3 regions of the Streptomyces sp. NPDC001933 genome follow, and region 3 is predicted to be linked to each of the others. Evidence: riboswitches for the same ligand, from Rfam matches in the RefSeq annotation. Region 3 holds a riboswitch; each other region holds the start of a gene.
The links. A riboswitch is a leader RNA that binds a small molecule or an ion and turns the genes downstream of it on or off. The one in region 3 is predicted to bind cyclic di-AMP.
Positions count from the first base shown of each region.

Region 1: linked by a shared signal. The riboswitch ahead of ACFYY7_RS19075 (transglycosylase family protein) and the one ahead of ACFYY7_RS31995 (NlpC/P60 family protein) in region 3 are both predicted to bind cyclic di-AMP.
Region 2: linked by a shared signal. The riboswitch ahead of ACFYY7_RS31565 (peptidoglycan DD-metalloendopeptidase family protein) and the one ahead of ACFYY7_RS31995 (NlpC/P60 family protein) in region 3 are both predicted to bind cyclic di-AMP.

Region 1 covers NZ_JBIASS010000007.1:86,575-89,695, reverse strand. Annotated here, with positions in the region: gene ACFYY7_RS19080 (transglycosylase family protein) at 1-726, shown strand, start outside; cyclic di-AMP (ydaO/yuaA leader) riboswitch at 1,026-1,197, shown strand; gene ACFYY7_RS19075 (transglycosylase family protein) at 1,201-1,971, shown strand; gene eno (phosphopyruvate hydratase) at 2,261-3,121, shown strand, end outside.
Region 2 covers NZ_JBIASS010000015.1:242,755-245,875, forward strand. Annotated here, with positions in the region: gene ACFYY7_RS31560 (SGNH/GDSL hydrolase family protein) at 1-454, opposite strand, end outside; gene ACFYY7_RS31565 (peptidoglycan DD-metalloendopeptidase family protein) at 644-1,558, opposite strand; cyclic di-AMP (ydaO/yuaA leader) riboswitch at 1,562-1,718, opposite strand; gene ACFYY7_RS31570 (alpha-galactosidase) at 2,016-3,121, opposite strand, start outside.
Region 3 covers NZ_JBIASS010000016.1:84,204-87,324, forward strand. Annotated here, with positions in the region: gene ACFYY7_RS31990 (hypothetical protein) at 34-387, shown strand; gene ACFYY7_RS31995 (NlpC/P60 family protein) at 448-1,590, opposite strand; cyclic di-AMP (ydaO/yuaA leader) riboswitch at 1,598-1,763, opposite strand; gene pcrA (DNA helicase PcrA) at 2,023-3,121, shown strand, end outside.

The sequences.
Region 1 (3,121 bases), on a different contig from region 3:
GGCCTCCAGTTCTCGCAGGAGACCTGGAAGGCGTACGGCGGTGAGGCGTACGCGGAGCGCGCCGACCTCGCCAGCCGGGCGCAGCAGATAGAGGTGGCCGAGAAGGTGCTGGACGACCGGGGCCCGCGGGCCTGGCCCAGCTGCGCGGTCATCTCCGGTCTGGCCGTGGACGGGACGCTGCCGGGCGTGGACCCGGGCTCGGTGCCCGCCGACGACCCGGCCGGGAGCGGGAAGCCGGCTGACGACGCGTCGGCGGACCCGTCGGGCGACGCCACGCCGTCCGGGAGCGCCTCGGACGGTACGGACGGCGCGGACGGCTCGGAGGGGTCCGGCAAGCCGTCGGGGAAGACCTCGCCGTCCCCGAAGCCCTCGGCCTCGACCACCCCGTCCTCCGGAGCGCCCGCCTCGCCCGACGCGTCCAGCGGCAAGGGCGGCAAGCACCGCGGCGCGCCGGCCGCCGAGAAGGGGCGTGGCGCGGACGCCGACGGCCGCGAGTCGGGCCGTCACGCATCGCGCGGCGGCAAGGACGCGCGCGACACGGCCGCCCCGGCCGCCGACGGCACGTACACCGTCCACGCCGGCGACAACCTCTGGTCGATTGCTGACGCACAGAAGGTTCCCGGCGGCTGGCCCGCGCTCTACGAGGCCAACAAGGCTGCCGTCGGCGCCGACCCGGACCTCATCCTCCCTGGCCAGAGCCTCGATCTCGATGTGAAGGCCAAGTGAGGGAAGTCTGATAATCGACTAAAAGAGCCCCAAAAAGTGGGCCAGTTCAGGGACCTATGTCCGCTTATGCGTAAGTGAGACATGGGTCTCTTTGCGTCAACTGGCGTGTCGCGTCCGGGGGCCCTTCCGCATCGCGTCCCACCTGCGGAAACGACGGTTCTTCAGATGCAAGTAAGGGTTTATTGTCCGATGTGTCCGTCTTTGAATGTGGGGGTTGCGTATGTTTACGGTCGGAACCGCTCGCACCGCGGGCCCCGTCGACCGTCACGCCGAATCCTGCCGTCGGTCGAAGGGAACAGACGCGTAAAGCGCCGTAGGCAGGAGCGGGGGACCCAGGTAAGCGCCGGGCCCGATCGTCGAAAGACGCATCAGGACCGGCTTGGGGTGAAGTCGCGTGCTAGGACGTGCGACCGGGCAACTCACTTGGCCCGAACCCGACAGCTCACCTCGTAGGCGTCGGTGAGGAGAAGTTCCATGCTGCTTTCCAGCAAGGGCAAGCACCGCCGCCCGTCCAAGGCCGTCCGCATCGCCACGCTCGCCGGTGTCGCCGGTGCCGCAGTCGCCGTGCCCCTGATGGGCGCGACCGGCGCCTCCGCCGCCTCCGTCGCCACCTGGGACGCCGTCGCCCAGTGCGAGTCCGGTGGCAACTGGTCCATCAACACCGGCAACGGCTACTACGGCGGTCTGCAGTTCTCGCAGTCCAGCTGGGCCGCCGCCGGCGGTACGCAGTACGCCCCGCGCGCCGACCTGGCCACCAAGGCCCAGCAGATCGCCACCGCCGAGAAGCTCCTCGACATGCAGGGCCCCGGTGCCTGGGGCTGCGCCGGCGCCGGCAACCTGACCAACGACGGCGTCGACCCGGGCGTCGACACCGGCTCGTCCTCGAACTCCTCCTCCAATTCGACCGCGAGCTCCGGCGCCTCCGAGCAGCAGAGCGCCCCGGCCGCCCCGAAGCAGCAGGCCCAGCCGAAGCAGGCCGAGCGCACCGAGGCCCCCGCCGCCTCCCGCTCGGACCGCACCACCGCCCCGCAGGCCGAGTCGAAGAAGACCGTCACCACGCCGACCGGCGAGAAGGTCAAGAAGGGCGACGGCGAGTACAAGGTCGTCTCCGGCGACTCGCTGAGCAAGATCGCCGCCGACCACAAGGTCAAGGGCGGCTGGCAGAAGCTGTTCGAGCTGAACAAGGACATCGTCAAGGACGCCGACCTGATCTACCCGGGTCAGCAGCTGCACCTGACGAAGTAGTCGCGGCTCGCTCCTCCCCGAGTACCACCCCGGCCCGGCGCGCATTCCCCCGTATGCGCCCGGCCGGGGTGCTGCCGTTCGCGCTCGGGGGAGCGGCGGACCGTTCAACTGTTGTAGTTACTGACCGGTAAAAATCTGACAGTTTGTCCGGTAATGTGTGCCCCCGGGTCCTTTTTCGTCCCAGGGGTCGGGCGGTCGGCCGACTGATCGGGCCGGGCCGGTTAGGCTCTTGTCGCAAGGCCAAAGCGACCCTGCACAACCAGCGTCATATCCCAGAAGGAGATGCCTCGTGCCGTCCATCGACGTCGTCGTAGCCCGGGAAATCCTCGACTCCCGCGGAAACCCCACGGTCGAGGTAGAGGTCGGCCTCGACGACGGCAGCACGGGCCGTGCTGCCGTTCCGTCAGGCGCCTCCACCGGTGCGTTCGAGGCCATTGAGCTTCGCGACGGTGACCCCAACCGCTACCAGGGCAAGGGCGTCGAGAAGGCCGTCCTCGCCGTGATCGAGCAGATCGGCCCGGAGCTCGTCGGCTACGACGCCACCGAGCAGCGGCTGATCGACCAGGCGATGTTCGACCTGGACGCCACCGAGAACAAGGGCTCGCTCGGCGCCAACGCCATCCTCGGCGTCTCGCTGGCCGTCGCCCACGCCGCGTCCGAGGCCTCGGACCTGCCGCTCTTCCGCTACCTCGGCGGCCCGAACGCGCACCTGCTGCCCGTTCCGATGATGAACATCCTCAACGGCGGTTCGCACGCCGACTCCAACGTGGACATCCAGGAGTTCATGATCGCGCCGATCGGCGCGGAGTCCTTCTCCGAGGCGCTGCGCTGGGGTGCCGAGGTCTACCACACGCTGAAGAAGGTCCTGAAGACCAAGGGCCTGTCGACCGGTCTCGGCGACGAGGGCGGCTTCGCGCCGAACCTGGAGTCCAACCGCGCCGCCCTCGACCTCATCCTCGAGGCCATCAAGGAGGCCGGCTACGTCCCGGGCAAGGACATCGCGCTCGCGCTCGACGTCGCCGCGTCCGAGTTCTACAAGGACGGCAAGTACGAGTTCGAGGGCAAGGCCCGCTCGGCCGCCGAGATGACCGAGTACTACGAGGAGCTCGTCTCCGCGTACCCGCTGGTCTCCATCGAGGACCCGCTGTAC
Region 2 (3,121 bases), on a different contig from region 3:
CGCCACGGGTGTCGAAGCCGGTGGTGACCATGACCGTGCCGACCGCCCCGGTCAGCTCGGCGACCGCGCGCTCGAAGCGCTCGGCCACGTCGTCGGGGTCGGTGCCCGGCCGGATGATGTCGTTGCCGCCCGCGCAGAAGCTCACCAGGTCGGGTGCGAGCTCCTTGGCGCGCGGCACCTGCTCCTCGACGATCTGGTCGAGGAGGCGTCCGCGTACGGCGAGATTGGCGTACCTGAAATTGCCGTGCGCGGAGCCTTCCGTGCCCGTCGTATCGGGGTCCGGTAGCTGGTCCGCGAGAAGTACCGCGAATCGGTCCGCCCAGCCGACGAAGGTCCCGTCCGGGCCGGGGTCGCCGACTCCCTCGGTGAAGCTGTCGCCAATCGCCGCGTACGACCCGATGACGCCCTGTCGGTTGTTGACGCCACGTTGGTTTTTTCTCGAATCGTCTGCCACAAACGCTTATCCTGCACCGCCGAATGTGACCTACGCGACCGTAATAAAGGGTTGACGGGTGGTGAGATAGACCACCCGGTCAGTTTTTGGTAAAGGGGGAATAAGCAGAAGGGGCGATGCGCCGCCGCGCACCGCCCCTTCCGTGTTGCTCAGGTCATGCTCTGTCGCTCAGCTGCCCGGCCGTTCGGCTCAGACGTAGATGCCGTGCGAGGCCAGGAAGGCGATCGGGTCGATGTCCGAGCCGTACGCCGGGCCCGTGCGGACCTCGAAGTGCAGGTGCGGGCCGGTGGAGTTGCCGGTGGAGCCGGAGAGGCCGATCTGCTGACCGGCGCTCACGGCCTGGCCCACCGAGACGGAGGCGGAGGACAGGTGGCCGTACTGCGAGTAGTGGCCGTCGGCGTGCTTGACGACGACCTGGTTGCCGTACGCGCCACCCCAGCCGGCGGTGACGACGGTGCCGGAGGTGATGGACTTCACGCTGGTGCCGGAGGCGACGGGGAAGTCGATCCCGGAGTGGCTGCCGCTGGACCAGTTGGAGCCGGAGGCGCGGTAATTGGTGGTGTGGTTACCGGGGACCGGGTGGACGTAGCCGGAGCCGTTGCTCTGGGCGGCCGGGGCGGAGGCCGGGGCCTTGGACTCCGGGGCGGCGGAGGGCTTGGCCGGGGCGGACCTCTCGACGACCACCGAGGGCGCCTTCGACGGGAGGGCCGAGCCGGTGCCGGCGCCGGTGGGCGCTGCGTTGCCGGAGGCCTTGACGCCGAGGGTCAGCTTCATGCCCGGGAAGATCAGGCTGGGGTCCTCGCCGACGACCTTGCGGTTGTCCTGGTACAGCTTCTGCCAGCCGCCCTTGATCTGGTGCTCGGCGGCGATCTTCGACAGGTAGTCGCCGGAGACGACGGAGTACGTCGTGGTGGCGGCCTGCTTCTGCGCGGCCGGGGCGGCCTGCGTGGCGGCGGCCGACTGCGGCGCGGCGGCCGGGGCGGCCTGGGCACCGGTGGCACCGAGCAGCGGCAGTGCGACGACGGCGCCGCCGGCGCTCACCGCGGCGACGCCACGGGCGATGGTGCTGACCTTCGGACGACGGTGCTTACCCGATATGGGCATGGTCTGTTTCCTCTCCGGCGCCTGCGAGGTGAGCTGTCGGGTTCGGGCTGGAGATGCCCGGCCGCGCTGAGCGCGACTTCACCCCGAGCCGGCCGGATTTCTCCGGTCGGCGGCTTACCTGGTTCCCCCGCTCCTGCCACGCGATGAGTGGATGTGAATTCCGGACGGCGGCAGGATTAGGCGGTCCGACCGGATTGACGGTGACCGTAAGCGAGTCGGGACGACGAGAACAAGCCACGGGTTCCACACCGGAATCCGCGCCGGGGAAATCGGCGCGGAATTCCGGTCACACTCCGTGGATTAAGGATCTTGGCTTTCCGCGCGGCGCACGGATTACCCGACTCCCCCGTCGCCACACACCGTCACGGATATGATCCCGCTCACGAGGCACCCCCCATGTCCCTTATAAGCAGGCCATGTTCGGGCAAATACCCCTATTACGGACATATGCCGCCCATCATCCCTGTCGGAGCCTCAGCACCCGGGCGTCGAGATCACCCCGGAGTCCGGTGTGCAGCCCCTGGTGCAGCAGCGCCGAACCGTGGTGCACCGCCCCCGTGTCCAGGCAGGTGTACGTCGCCGCGGGGTCGAGTCCGCGCAGCCGCAGGACCGGTGGCCGTTCCCCGTACCGCTGCGCCTCCAGCCACATCAGGACCACGGCGTCGTCCCCGTGGACGTACTGGACCGCGCTCAGTGAGCCGCGCGGCGCACGCAGCCGGTACAGCTCACCCAGCTGCACGACCGGCCGGATCTCCTTGTAGAGGTCCACCCAGGTCCGCGCCTCCGCCAGCTCCGCCTCGCTCCACTCGGTGAGGTCCCCACCGACCCCGAGCACACCGGCCATCGCACTCACGAAACGGAAGCGCAGCGAGCTGACCCTGCCGTTGAGCTGGTCGTTCGGGCTGTCGGTGACCCAGGCGGCCATCACCCGGGCCGGGTGGATGTGCCCGAAACCCTCCTGGATGGCGAGACGGTCGAGCGGGTCGGTGTTGTCGGAGGTCCACACCTGGTCCGTACGGGACAGGATTCCCAGGTCGATCCGGCCCCCGCCGCCCGAGCAGGACTCGAACGCGACCGTGGGATGCGCGGCCCTGAGCCGGTCGATCAGCACGTACAAGGCGTCCACATGCTCGATCCAGAGTTTCTGCGGGTACTCCTCGCCCGGCCAGCCCGCGTCGGTGAAGCAGCGGTTGAAATCCCATTTCACATAGTCGACGGGAGTTTCGGTGAGCAGTGTGTCCAGCTGTTCCCAGAGATATTCCTGCACATCGGGGCGGGCCAGATTGAGCACCAGCTGGTTGCGGTACTCCGTCCGCGCCCGCCCGGGGAAGTGCTGCACCCAGTCGGGATGCGCGCGATAGAGATCACTGTCGGCATTGACCATTTCCGGCTCGACCCAGATACCGAACTGCATGCCGAGCCCGTGAACTTCGTCGGCGAGCGGCTTCAGCCCGCCGGGGAAGCGGTCCGGATTCGGTGTCCAGTCACCGAGCCCGGCCCGGTCGCTGGTCCGCTGCCCGAACCACGCGTCGTCCACGACGAACAGCTCGACGCCCATCGCCG
Region 3 (3,121 bases):
GGCGGTGATGTGGCCGGGGCTAGGCTGCGGCTCATGGACGTACTCATTCATGTCTTCGTCGCCCTGCACATCATCGGTATCGCCTCCTTGCTGGGCGGTTTCCTGACCCAGATGAAGGCGATGGGCGCGGGCACGGCCCGGTTCGTCCCGGCGATGCTGCACGGCGCGCTGACCATGCTGGTCACCGGTGTCGCACTGGTCGGGCTCAACGAGGCCGACGGCAACCACGTCAACAACATCAAGATCGGCGTCAAGATGCTGGTCCTGATCGTCGTCCTCGCGCTCGTCTACATCAAGCGGGACGAGGAGAAGGTCGACAAGGGCGCCTTCGCGGCGGTGGGCGGGCTGACGCTCCTCAACATCTTCATCGCGACCCTCTGGGTCTGATCCCGCCGTACCGCACCGCGCCGCCCCGGACACCGGGGCGGCGCGGCGTGCTGAGGCCCGCTACGCGGGCCGCACGCTGCCGTAGATCGGCATGTAGTAGATCGACTCCTCGCGCACGTTCGCCCCGGGCTTCGGCGCGTGGATCATCATCCCGTCGCCCTTGTAGATGCCGACGTGGCTGATGTCGTCGTAGAAGAAGACGAGGTCCCCCGGCCGCAGGTCCGCCGTGGCGACCCGGGTGCCGATCTCGACCTGGTCCCAGGTGGTGCGCGGGATGTCGACCCCCGCCGCCTTCCACGCGGCCTGGGTGAGCCCGGAGCAGTCGTACGACGCCGGGCCCGTCGCGCCCCAGACGTACGGCTTGCCGATCTGGGCCCTGGCGAAGGCGAGGACCTGCTCCGCCTTGGTGGTGGCGCCGCTGTCCGAGCCGGTGCCCGTTCCCGCGCCGCTGCCGCTCCCCGGCTCCTTCGCGGCCTCCTCGGCCTTGCGGTCCGCCTCGGCCTTCGCGGCGGACTGCTGCTTCGCCAGCTCCTGGGCCTTGCGCTTCGCCTCCGCCTCCTTCTTGCGCTCGATCTCCGCGAGCCGCGCCTTCTCCTCGGCGGTGAGCTTCGACAGCAGCGTGCGTGCCTCGCCCAGCTTCGTCTGGACGTCCTGCTTGCTGGTGCGCAGCGTGGCCTGCGTCGTCGTCAGCGTCTCCAGGCTCCGTACCGCCTCGGCGCGCTTCTTGGCCGCCTTGGCCTGCTGCGTACGGAAATCCGTGATCGCTTTCTGCTGCCGGCTGGTCATCCGGTCCATCAGCTGGCTCTGGTCGAAGTACGACTGCGGGTCGTCGGCCAGGAAGAACGTGGCGCTCGGCGCTATGGAACCGTTGCGGTACTGCGCGGCCGCGTAGGTGCCGAGCGTCCTGCGGGCGTCGTTGAGCTTGTCGGCGCGCTTCGCGACGTCGTCCAGCAGGGCGTCGACCTTGGCGCGCTGGGCGGCGGAGGCTTCCTTCGCCTGGTTGTACCGCTGGGTCGCGGTGCCCGCCTGCCGGTAGAGGTCGTCGACCTTCTTCTGGACGTCCTCGACGCTGGGCTTCGGGTCGGGCGCGGCGACCGCGCTCTGCGTGGAGAGCAGGGTCACGGACGCCAGGGCCGCCGTGGTGAGACCGATGGCCGGTGCGGTGGTGCGCACCCGGGTGCGCGGCTTGCGATGGGATGCCAAGGCCGGCATCTCCTTCCGTGGACCGCCTACCGGGTTAGCTGTCGGGTTCGGGCGGAACGGAAGGCTGCCCTACGGTCCGAGTGGGGGATATGGACCGATTCACCCCGGTACTGCGTATGGGTCCCCGGTTCCGAACTCCCGTGGGGGCAGCCCGGATTCGGCGGAGGCGCCCGCTCGGCGTGGTTCGCCTCAAGGGGGTACGGGCCGCCCGGTCGAGCACGCTAGCCAACCCATGGTGCTGCTGGGAAGGTTGATGTTCGATATGCCCGATACATTTTCGTGACCTTGCCGCGACGGACGGCCGGGGCCCGGAATTCCTCACGTGGAGTGGGTGATCGGTCCCGCTGTGTGTCCGCCGCGTGTCCGCCGTGCCGTGTGCGGTTGGTCATGCGGCCTCCGGGTGTCGGTGCGGCGGCCTAGACTCGACAAGCGATGAGCAGCCTCTTTGACGACAGCTTCCTGGCCGGCCTCCAGCACTCGGAGGAAGAGCCCCCGCCGCCCCCCGAGGACTCCGCACCCGAAGCGGTGCCGGAGGACCTCTTCTCGGGCGTGTTCGACGGGCCCCCGCCGCCCAGGGACGCCTACTACCGCGACGGCGCGCACCGCCCCGTCATCGACTCGGCGGCGCTCCTCGACGGGCTGAACACCGAGCAGCGCGCCGCCGTCGTCCACGCGGGCTCCCCGCTGCTCATCGTCGCCGGGGCCGGCTCGGGCAAGACCCGGGTGCTGACCCACCGGATCGCCCACCTCCTCGCGGAGCGCGGGGTGCACCCCGGCCAGATCCTGGCGATCACCTTCACCAACAAGGCCGCCGGCGAGATGAAGGAGCGCGTCGAGCAGCTCGTCGGACCGCGCGCCAACGCGATGTGGGTCATGACCTTCCACAGCGCGTGCGTACGCATCCTGCGCCGCGAGTCGAAGCGGCTCGGCTTCACGTCGTCGTTCTCGATCTACGACGCCGCCGACTCCAAGCGGCTGATGGCCCTGGTCTGCCGCGATCTCGACCTGGATCCGAAGCGCTTCCCGCCGAAGTCGTTCACGGCCAAGGTCTCCAACCTGAAGAACGAGCTGATCGACGAGGAGACCTTCGCCGGCCAGGCCGCGGACGGCTTCGAGAAGACCCTCGCCCAGGCCTACGCGATGTACCAGTCCCGGCTGCGCGAGGCCAACGCGCTCGACTTCGACGACATCATCATGACGACGGTCCACCTGCTCCAGGCGTTCCCGGACGTCGCCGAGCACTACCGCCGCCGCTTCCGGCACGTCCTGGTCGACGAGTACCAGGACACCAACCACGCCCAGTACACCCTCGTACGCGAGCTGGTCGGCCCGGCGGGCGAGGGCGACGCCCCGGCCGAGCTGTGCGTCGTGGGTGACGCGGACCAGTCGATCTACGCCTTCCGCGGCGCGACCATCCGCAACATCCTCCAGTTCGAGGAGGACTACCCGAACGCGACGACGATCCTCCTGGAGCAGAACTACCGCTCCACGCAGACGATCCTGTCCGCCGCCAACGCGGTCATCGAGCGCA